Linked DNA regions of Pyxidicoccus xibeiensis. The protein of the gene in region 2 interacts with the protein of the main gene of each other region in a pairwise test. Links are inferred from orthologs where the notes say so. Each region holds a gene or a part of one and is shown on either strand. Other genes may lie near its edges. The genes, in order: ftsZ and ftsA.

Region 1 (3,224 bases), on a different replicon or contig from region 2:
CCATGGCGGCCGGAGGCGGCCCCACGAAGGTGAGCCCCGCGTCGGCGCAGGCCTGGGCGAACTCTCCGTTTTCGGACAGGAAGCCGTAGCCGGGGTGCACGGCCTGGGCGCCCGTCTGCTTCGCGGCGTCCAGGATGGCGGCGACGTTCAGGTAGCTGTCCTTCGCCGCGGCGGGGCCGATGCGCACGGCCTCGTCCGCCTCCTTCACGAAGGGCAGCTCCGCGTCCGCGTCCGAGTAGACGGCGACCGTCTTGAGCCCCATCCCCCGCGCCACCGCGCTGATGCGGCGGGCAATCTCTCCCCGATTCGCGATGAGCAGCTTCTGGAACATGGCGCACCCTCCCCTGCGAAGGGCGGCGAACCTAACCCTCGCCCCCTCGCATGACAAGGGTGCGCACAGGCGCGCAACAGGTCCCTACAACCCCGTAAATTTGCGGACTTGCGGACACGTGACGTACCTTGCCGCCCCGTGAAGCCCCCCACTTCTTCAAGCCCTGGCGGCGTCGTCGACCTGCACCGCGCGCGTCGCGCGAAGCGGCTGGACCTCTACCGTTCCCGGCAGGCGGACCGCGTCCGCACCGTGCGAGCCACGCTCGAGACCCTCACGCAGAGCGGCACCCTCTTCACGAAGGAGGGCACGCGGCGCGGGCTGTCCCTGCTGAAGGCCCTGCAGCTGCTGCAGCGCATCGGCGCCCGCCTCGAGGAGGCCTCCGGCGACGGCGTGCTGCCCGCCCCCCGTCGGCCGGAGCGCATGGACGCGCTCTACGTCGAGGTGGACGAGCTCTTCGAGCGCGCGGACAAGCTGGCCGGGCGCGACGAGGCGAGCGTCGCCCGGCTCCCGGGCCACTGACAGGCCCGGGCGCTCCGGCGGACGCGCCCTACCGCACTACGGCAGCTCCGTCTGTCCCTGGCGCCGCAGGAAGGTGGGGATGTCGAACTGGTCCTCGTCCAGCGGCAGCGCCGCTTCCTTCACCACCGCGGTCCGCGTGCTGAGGGCCTTGCCGCTCTCCACGGGGGCCAGCGTCCGGGGCGCGCTGCCCTTGGCGGGCACCAGGCTGGCGACCTCTTCGCGCTCCCGCTCGCGCGCGTTGGCGAGCACCGAGGGGGCCGGACGGGACAGCGGGACCTGCACCACCGGCGCCGAGCGCACCTTGGGCGCGTCGCGGTGGACGAAGCCGGTGGCGATGATGGTGATCTTCACCTCGTCCTGAATCTGGTCGTCGATGAGCGAGCCGAAGATGATCTCCGCCTCGCTGTCGGCGGCGTCGTGGACCAGGGTGAGCGCCTCGTTGACCTCCTGGAGGGTCATGTCGCGGCCGCCGGTGATGTTGATGAGCAGGCCGGTGGCGCCGTCGATGGAGACGTCCTCCAGCAGCGGGCTGGAGATGGCCTGCTGCATGGCGGTGAGGGCGCGCTTGTCCCCCGACGAGTGGCCCGTGCCCATGAGCGCCAGGCCCTTGTCGCTCATGATGGTCTTCACGTCCGCGAAGTCCACGTTGATGTAGCCGTGGTACTGGATGAGGTCGCTGATGCCCTGCACGGCATTCAGCAGCACCTCGTCGGCGCGCTTGAAGGTCTCCAGCAGCGGCATCGGCTCGTTGGAGAGCGACAACAGGCGCTGGTTGGGGATGGTGATGAGGGTGTCCACGGCGGCCTTGAGCTCGACGATGCCCTGCTCGGCCTGCTTGCGGCGCTTGTTGCCCTCGAAGAGGAAGGGCTTGGTGACGACGCCCACCGTGAGGCAGCCCAGGCTCTTGGCGATGTCCGCGATGATGGGCGCGGCGCCCGTGCCGGTGCCGCCGCCCATGCCCGCGGTGACGAACACCATGTCGGCGCCCTCGAGCACCGCGGCAATCTGGTCCCTCGACTCCAGGGCGGCCTCGCGGCCCATCTCCGGGTTGGCGCCCGCGCCCAGGCCCTTCGTCAGCGTCTGGCCCAGCTGCAGCCGGGTGGGCGCCTTGCTCGCGGCGAGCGCCTGGACATCGGTGTTGGCGGCGATGAAGTCCACCCGGTCCAGCTTCGACAGAATCATCGTGTTGACCGCGTTGCAGCCGGCCCCACCTGCCCCGACGACCCGAATCTTGGCGGCCTGCTTGTTCTGATCGAACTGGTCCATGGCGGTCCTTTCGGCGGGAGCGGCGCGGTGCAGCGCGCGCACTCCCAACCTCCACAATCATCAGCAAGTCCCGCGCTTTGGCAAGTATTCCGCTACGAGCCTGTAGCGGGATGCGGCGGCGCCGAGTCCTGACGCGCACTTACGCAGCGACCAAACGTCCGTGCAGTGTGGCGCGGCGGGCTCACTTCACCTCTTGACTCGCGCAACGCGGCACGCCCTGGCCGGTCGGAATCGGGCGTTCCCGCAAACGCGAAGGGTGGTCCCGGAGCTTCGTCCAGGACCACCCTCGCGCATTCATCCGATATGCATCATCGGCCCTTCATGGCCGGTAGCCCTGACGTCAGGGGGCTTCGCGCTCGACCTCCACCTTCCCCAGGCGGAGGATGTTGAACTCCACGCGCCGGTTGTTCTCGCGACCCTTCGCCGTCTTGTTGGTGTCCACCGGCTTCGTCTCGCCGAAGCCCTCGGAGTCCAGGCGGTTGGCGGCGATGCCCTCCTTGATGAGGAAGGCGCGCACGTTGGCCGCGCGGCGCTTGGACAGGTCCAGGTTCATCGCGTCGTTGCCCTGGTCGTCCGTGTGGCCCTCGATGCGGAGCAGCTCCACCTGCGGGTTGGCGCGCAGCACGGCGGCCACCTGCTTCAGCAGCGGGAAGGAGCGCGAGAGGATGATGTCCTTCGACGTGGCGAAGTACACCTTCTCCAGGATGAGGATGCGCTCGCCGTCGACCTGCACCTTCACCTTGCCCTTGTCCGGGCAGCCGTCGTCATCCTGCACGCCGTTGATGACCTCGGGCTCGTTCGGGCACTTGTCCGCGGTATCGGCGATGCCGTCCTTGTCGTTGTCCGGGTCCGGGCAGCCGTCCGAATCCTCGAAGCCGTCCTTGTCCTCGGGCTCCTTGGAGCAGCCGTCGTTCGGGTCCATCAGGCCGTCCCCGTCCGTGTCCACCGGCGCGGGCTCCGTGTCCGGGCACCCATCCCTGTCGTCATGCCCGTTCTGCGTCTCGGGCTGGCTCACGCACTTGTCGGCGCTGTCGAAGATGCCGTCCTGGTCGTTGTCCGGGTCCGGGCAGCCATCCGCGTCCTCGAAGCCGTCCTTGTCCTCGGCCTC
Region 2 (3,250 bases):
CACCGCCACCGCCCGAGTTGTGGCAGATGCCGCCACCACCACCATTGGCGATGTTGCCGTAGCCCGTCGTGCCAGCCGGCGGAGGGAACGTGTCGAGCGTGGGGGCATAGGCGCCTGGAAACACGCCCTCGCCCTTCATGGCACCGTCCGGCCACACAGCGTCAAAACCGGTACACGCGTCCCCAGCGCCGTTCATGAAGATGCCACCACGGAACCCCGCGCCCGTGGCAGAGATGGAGCCTGCGTTGTTCACCGCTCCCGTCGCCAGGAAGGCCAGCACGCCGCCCGTGGTCCCATCCCAGGTCCGGGCGACGAGGCTGCCTCCAGCGTTGATGTTCACGGTGCTGTACTCGCGCACCAGCACCGCCTGGGTCCCGGTCGCCCCGAAGGCCACCGTGAGCGGCTGGGTGAAGCTGAGCCGGGTCGCGGTGAGGGACTGGACGCGCGCCAGCTGCCAGCGGCCCATCGTATTGCCGGACATGTCGAGGGGCGTCTGACTGCCCGACGTGGGCCTCGGGGAGAGGCCCGTGCTCTGGAGCACCATCACCAGGTCGCCGACAGCGAAGCCTGTCGTGGTGGCCACGGTGACGAAGCTCTGGCCCGCCGGAACGGCCGCCGTCACCCGCGTATAGACGTTGACGACGGTGTTGGCGGCGTTGACGGTCAGCGCGCCGTCCTGGGCATTGCCCAGCTGGAAGATGTCGGGCTCGGCGTGCGCGGCGGGAGCCACCAGCGCGACGCACAGGAGCGCCAGCAGGCCAGCAGCAGGCAGGCGAGCACGTACGCGCTTCGCCGATGCCAGCGGAAGAGGGGTGTGGGTGTTGTCGTTCATAGAGGCAGCGCCGCGCGAGGTGGGATGGGGTCCCGGCGGCAACGGCCGCACATAGCAATCCCGGAGCCATCCTCCGTCCACTTCCCAACCCTCACAGTTCCAGGGGGTTCCAAGACCCACCCCTCCCCTCTTCCGAGGGGAGATCCGAATCACGGATCCGGATTCTGGAAACCGGATTGCTTGGCCCCCCAACAGCGCCCCCCTCGTTGACGCGTCAAACCCGGACGCGGCACCGGCCTGACGCGTCCACGACCGACGCAGGGCCGCGGTGACGCACCAGGCCAGAACGCAAAAGGGGCCCTCCTTCCGGAGAGCCCCTTCGCACGGCGGCGGGCACTGAAGCCCGGCGCGGCCTAGAAGATTTCCTCGAGCCACTCGCGCATGCGGCCCTTCACCTTCTTGTACACGTTCTCCTCGCGGATGCGGAACATGCGCCGGTCCAGGTGCTTGGCACCGTAGACGACCAGGCCCACGCCCGTGGCGTACATGGGGCTCTTCACCACGTCCACCAGCCCGCCGATGCCGCGCGGCATGCCCCGGCGCACCGGCAGCCCGAGCACTTCCTCCGCCAGCTCCGGCATGCCCGCCAGCAGCGTGGAGCCACCCGTAATCACCACGCCCGAGGCCAGCAGGTCCTCGTAGCCGCACTTCTGGATTTCACGGTGCACGAGCTGGAAGATCTCCTCCACGCGCGGCTCCAGAATCTCGCAGAGAATCTGCCGCCCGAGCACGCGCGGCTGCCGGCCGCCCACGCTGGGCACCTCAATCGTGTCGTCCTTGTTGATGAGCGACGCGAGCGCGCAGCCGTACTTCTGCTTGATGCGCTCGGCCTCGTGCGCGGGCGTGCGCAGGCCGATGGCGATGTCGCTCGTCAGGTTGTTGCCACCCAGCGCAATCACCGCCGTGTGGACGATGGAGCCGCCGGAGAAGATGGCGATGTCCGTGGTGCCGCCGCCGATGTCGACGAGGCACACGCCCAGCTCCTTCTCGTCCTCGCCCAGCACCGCCTCCGCGCTGGCCAGCGGCTGCAGGACGATGTCGGAGACGTTGAGCCCCGTGCGGTTGGCGCACTTGACGATGTTCTGCGCGCTGGAGACGGCCCCGGTGACGATGTGCACCTTGGCCTCCAGGCGCACGCCCGCCATGCCCAGCGGCTCCTTGATGCCGCCCTGGTCGTCGATGATGAACTCTTGCGGCAGGACGTGGATGACCTCCCGGTCCAGGGGAATGGCCACCGCCTTCGCCGCGTCGATGACGCGCGCGATGTCCGCCTCGCGGACCTCCTTGTCCTTCACCGCGACGATGCCCTGGGAGTTGAAGCCCTTGATGTGGCCACCGGCGATGCCCGTGTAGACGTGGGAGATCTCCGCCCCCGCCATCAGCTCCGCCTCTTCGACGGCGCGGCGGATGGAGGAGACCGTGGCCTCGATGTTGACCACCACGCCCTTGCGCAGCCCCTTCGACGGGTGCGTACCGATGCCGATGATGTCGATGCCGCTGTCGGTCAGCTCCCCGACGATGGCGCAGATCTTCGTCGTGCCGATGTCGAGGCCGACGATGATCTCCCCCGACTTCTGCTTCGCCATGACAACCCTCCCAGGCCCCCCACTCTCGTGAAAGGGGCATCCGCTTACCGCGTCGAGACCCCGTTCCTCTCGGAGACAGGGCTCGAAAGCTTCACCGCCACCCAACCGGGTCGGGCACGGTTATCCAGGTGAATGATCTCCGCTGCAAGCCCCCTCGCACCCAGCTCTCGCCGGACACGGGCCAGCCGTTGCAGCTTGACCTCGGAATCTCCTTGTCCCAGGCGCACTTCCTGGCCGGACGCCGTCACCAGCGCCAGACCCTGCGCCTCCATGCGGACCTCGGACAGCCGCTCGTCCTTGCCGGGGGACAGTCGCGTGTACGCGCCCGCCACCTCCAGCGCCGCGCGCAGGCGCTCGCGCGCCACCGCCGGGTCCGTCACGTAGCCTTCCCTGTCCAACCCCGTGACGAGCGGCAAATCCAGCCCGTCCCCGGGCGTCACCCGCTTGAAGGGCTCACCGGCCTCGTCCAGGACGTACAGCTCGCTGAGCACCGCCAGGGCCACCGGCACGTGCTCGGACACCTCCACCGACACGCGGTTGGGGAAGCGCCGCGTCACCTCCACCGTCTTCACCCACGGGTGCTGGAGCATGGCGCGCTCCAGCGCGCCCACGTCCAGCGTCCACAGGTTCTGCCCCTTCGTCAGCGCGGCCAGCCGCAGCAGCTCCACCCGCGAGGCGCGCTGCAGTCCGGAGAAGGACACCGCCGCCAGGTCGAAGCGCGGCGACGTCAGCGCCCACCGGCGCAGTTCCACCCCGCCCCACACCAGCAGCGCGGTGGCCAGCGTCAGCCCCACCACCTTCAGCACGCCAGGGCCGTGCGAGCGCACGGCGC

Evidence for each region.
Region 1: the proteins of ftsA (region 2) and ftsZ interact in binary tests that used the Bacillus subtilis proteins (3 or more experiments, as listed by UniProt). The link is inferred for Pyxidicoccus xibeiensis from one-to-one orthologs.

Annotation. Positions count from the first base shown.
Region 1 is NZ_JAJVKV010000032.1:28,992-32,215, forward strand. Bases 2-2,914 are described here. They hold ftsZ (cell division protein FtsZ), read right to left. Parts: upstream 2,117-2,914; coding sequence 887-2,116; downstream 2-886. Other genes in these bases: LXT23_RS48940 (acetyl-CoA carboxylase biotin carboxylase subunit), read right to left, coding at 2-331; LXT23_RS48945 (hypothetical protein), read left to right, coding at 470-850. Also shown: more of LXT23_RS48940, read right to left, coding at 1-1. UniProt on the Bacillus subtilis protein: Essential cell division protein that forms a contractile ring structure (Z ring) at the future cell division site. The regulation of the ring assembly controls the timing and the location of cell division.
Region 2 is NZ_JAJVKV010000027.1:1,630-4,879, forward strand. The notes cover bases 303-3,241. They hold ftsA (cell division protein FtsA), read right to left. Parts: upstream 2,419-3,241; coding sequence 1,186-2,418; downstream 303-1,185. Other genes in these bases: LXT23_RS47695 (cell division protein FtsQ/DivIB), read right to left, coding at 2,463-3,241. In the rest of the region: more of LXT23_RS47695, read right to left, coding at 3,242-3,250. UniProt on the Bacillus subtilis protein: Cell division protein that is required for the assembly of the Z ring. May serve as a membrane anchor for the Z ring. Binds and hydrolyzes ATP. Also involved in sporulation.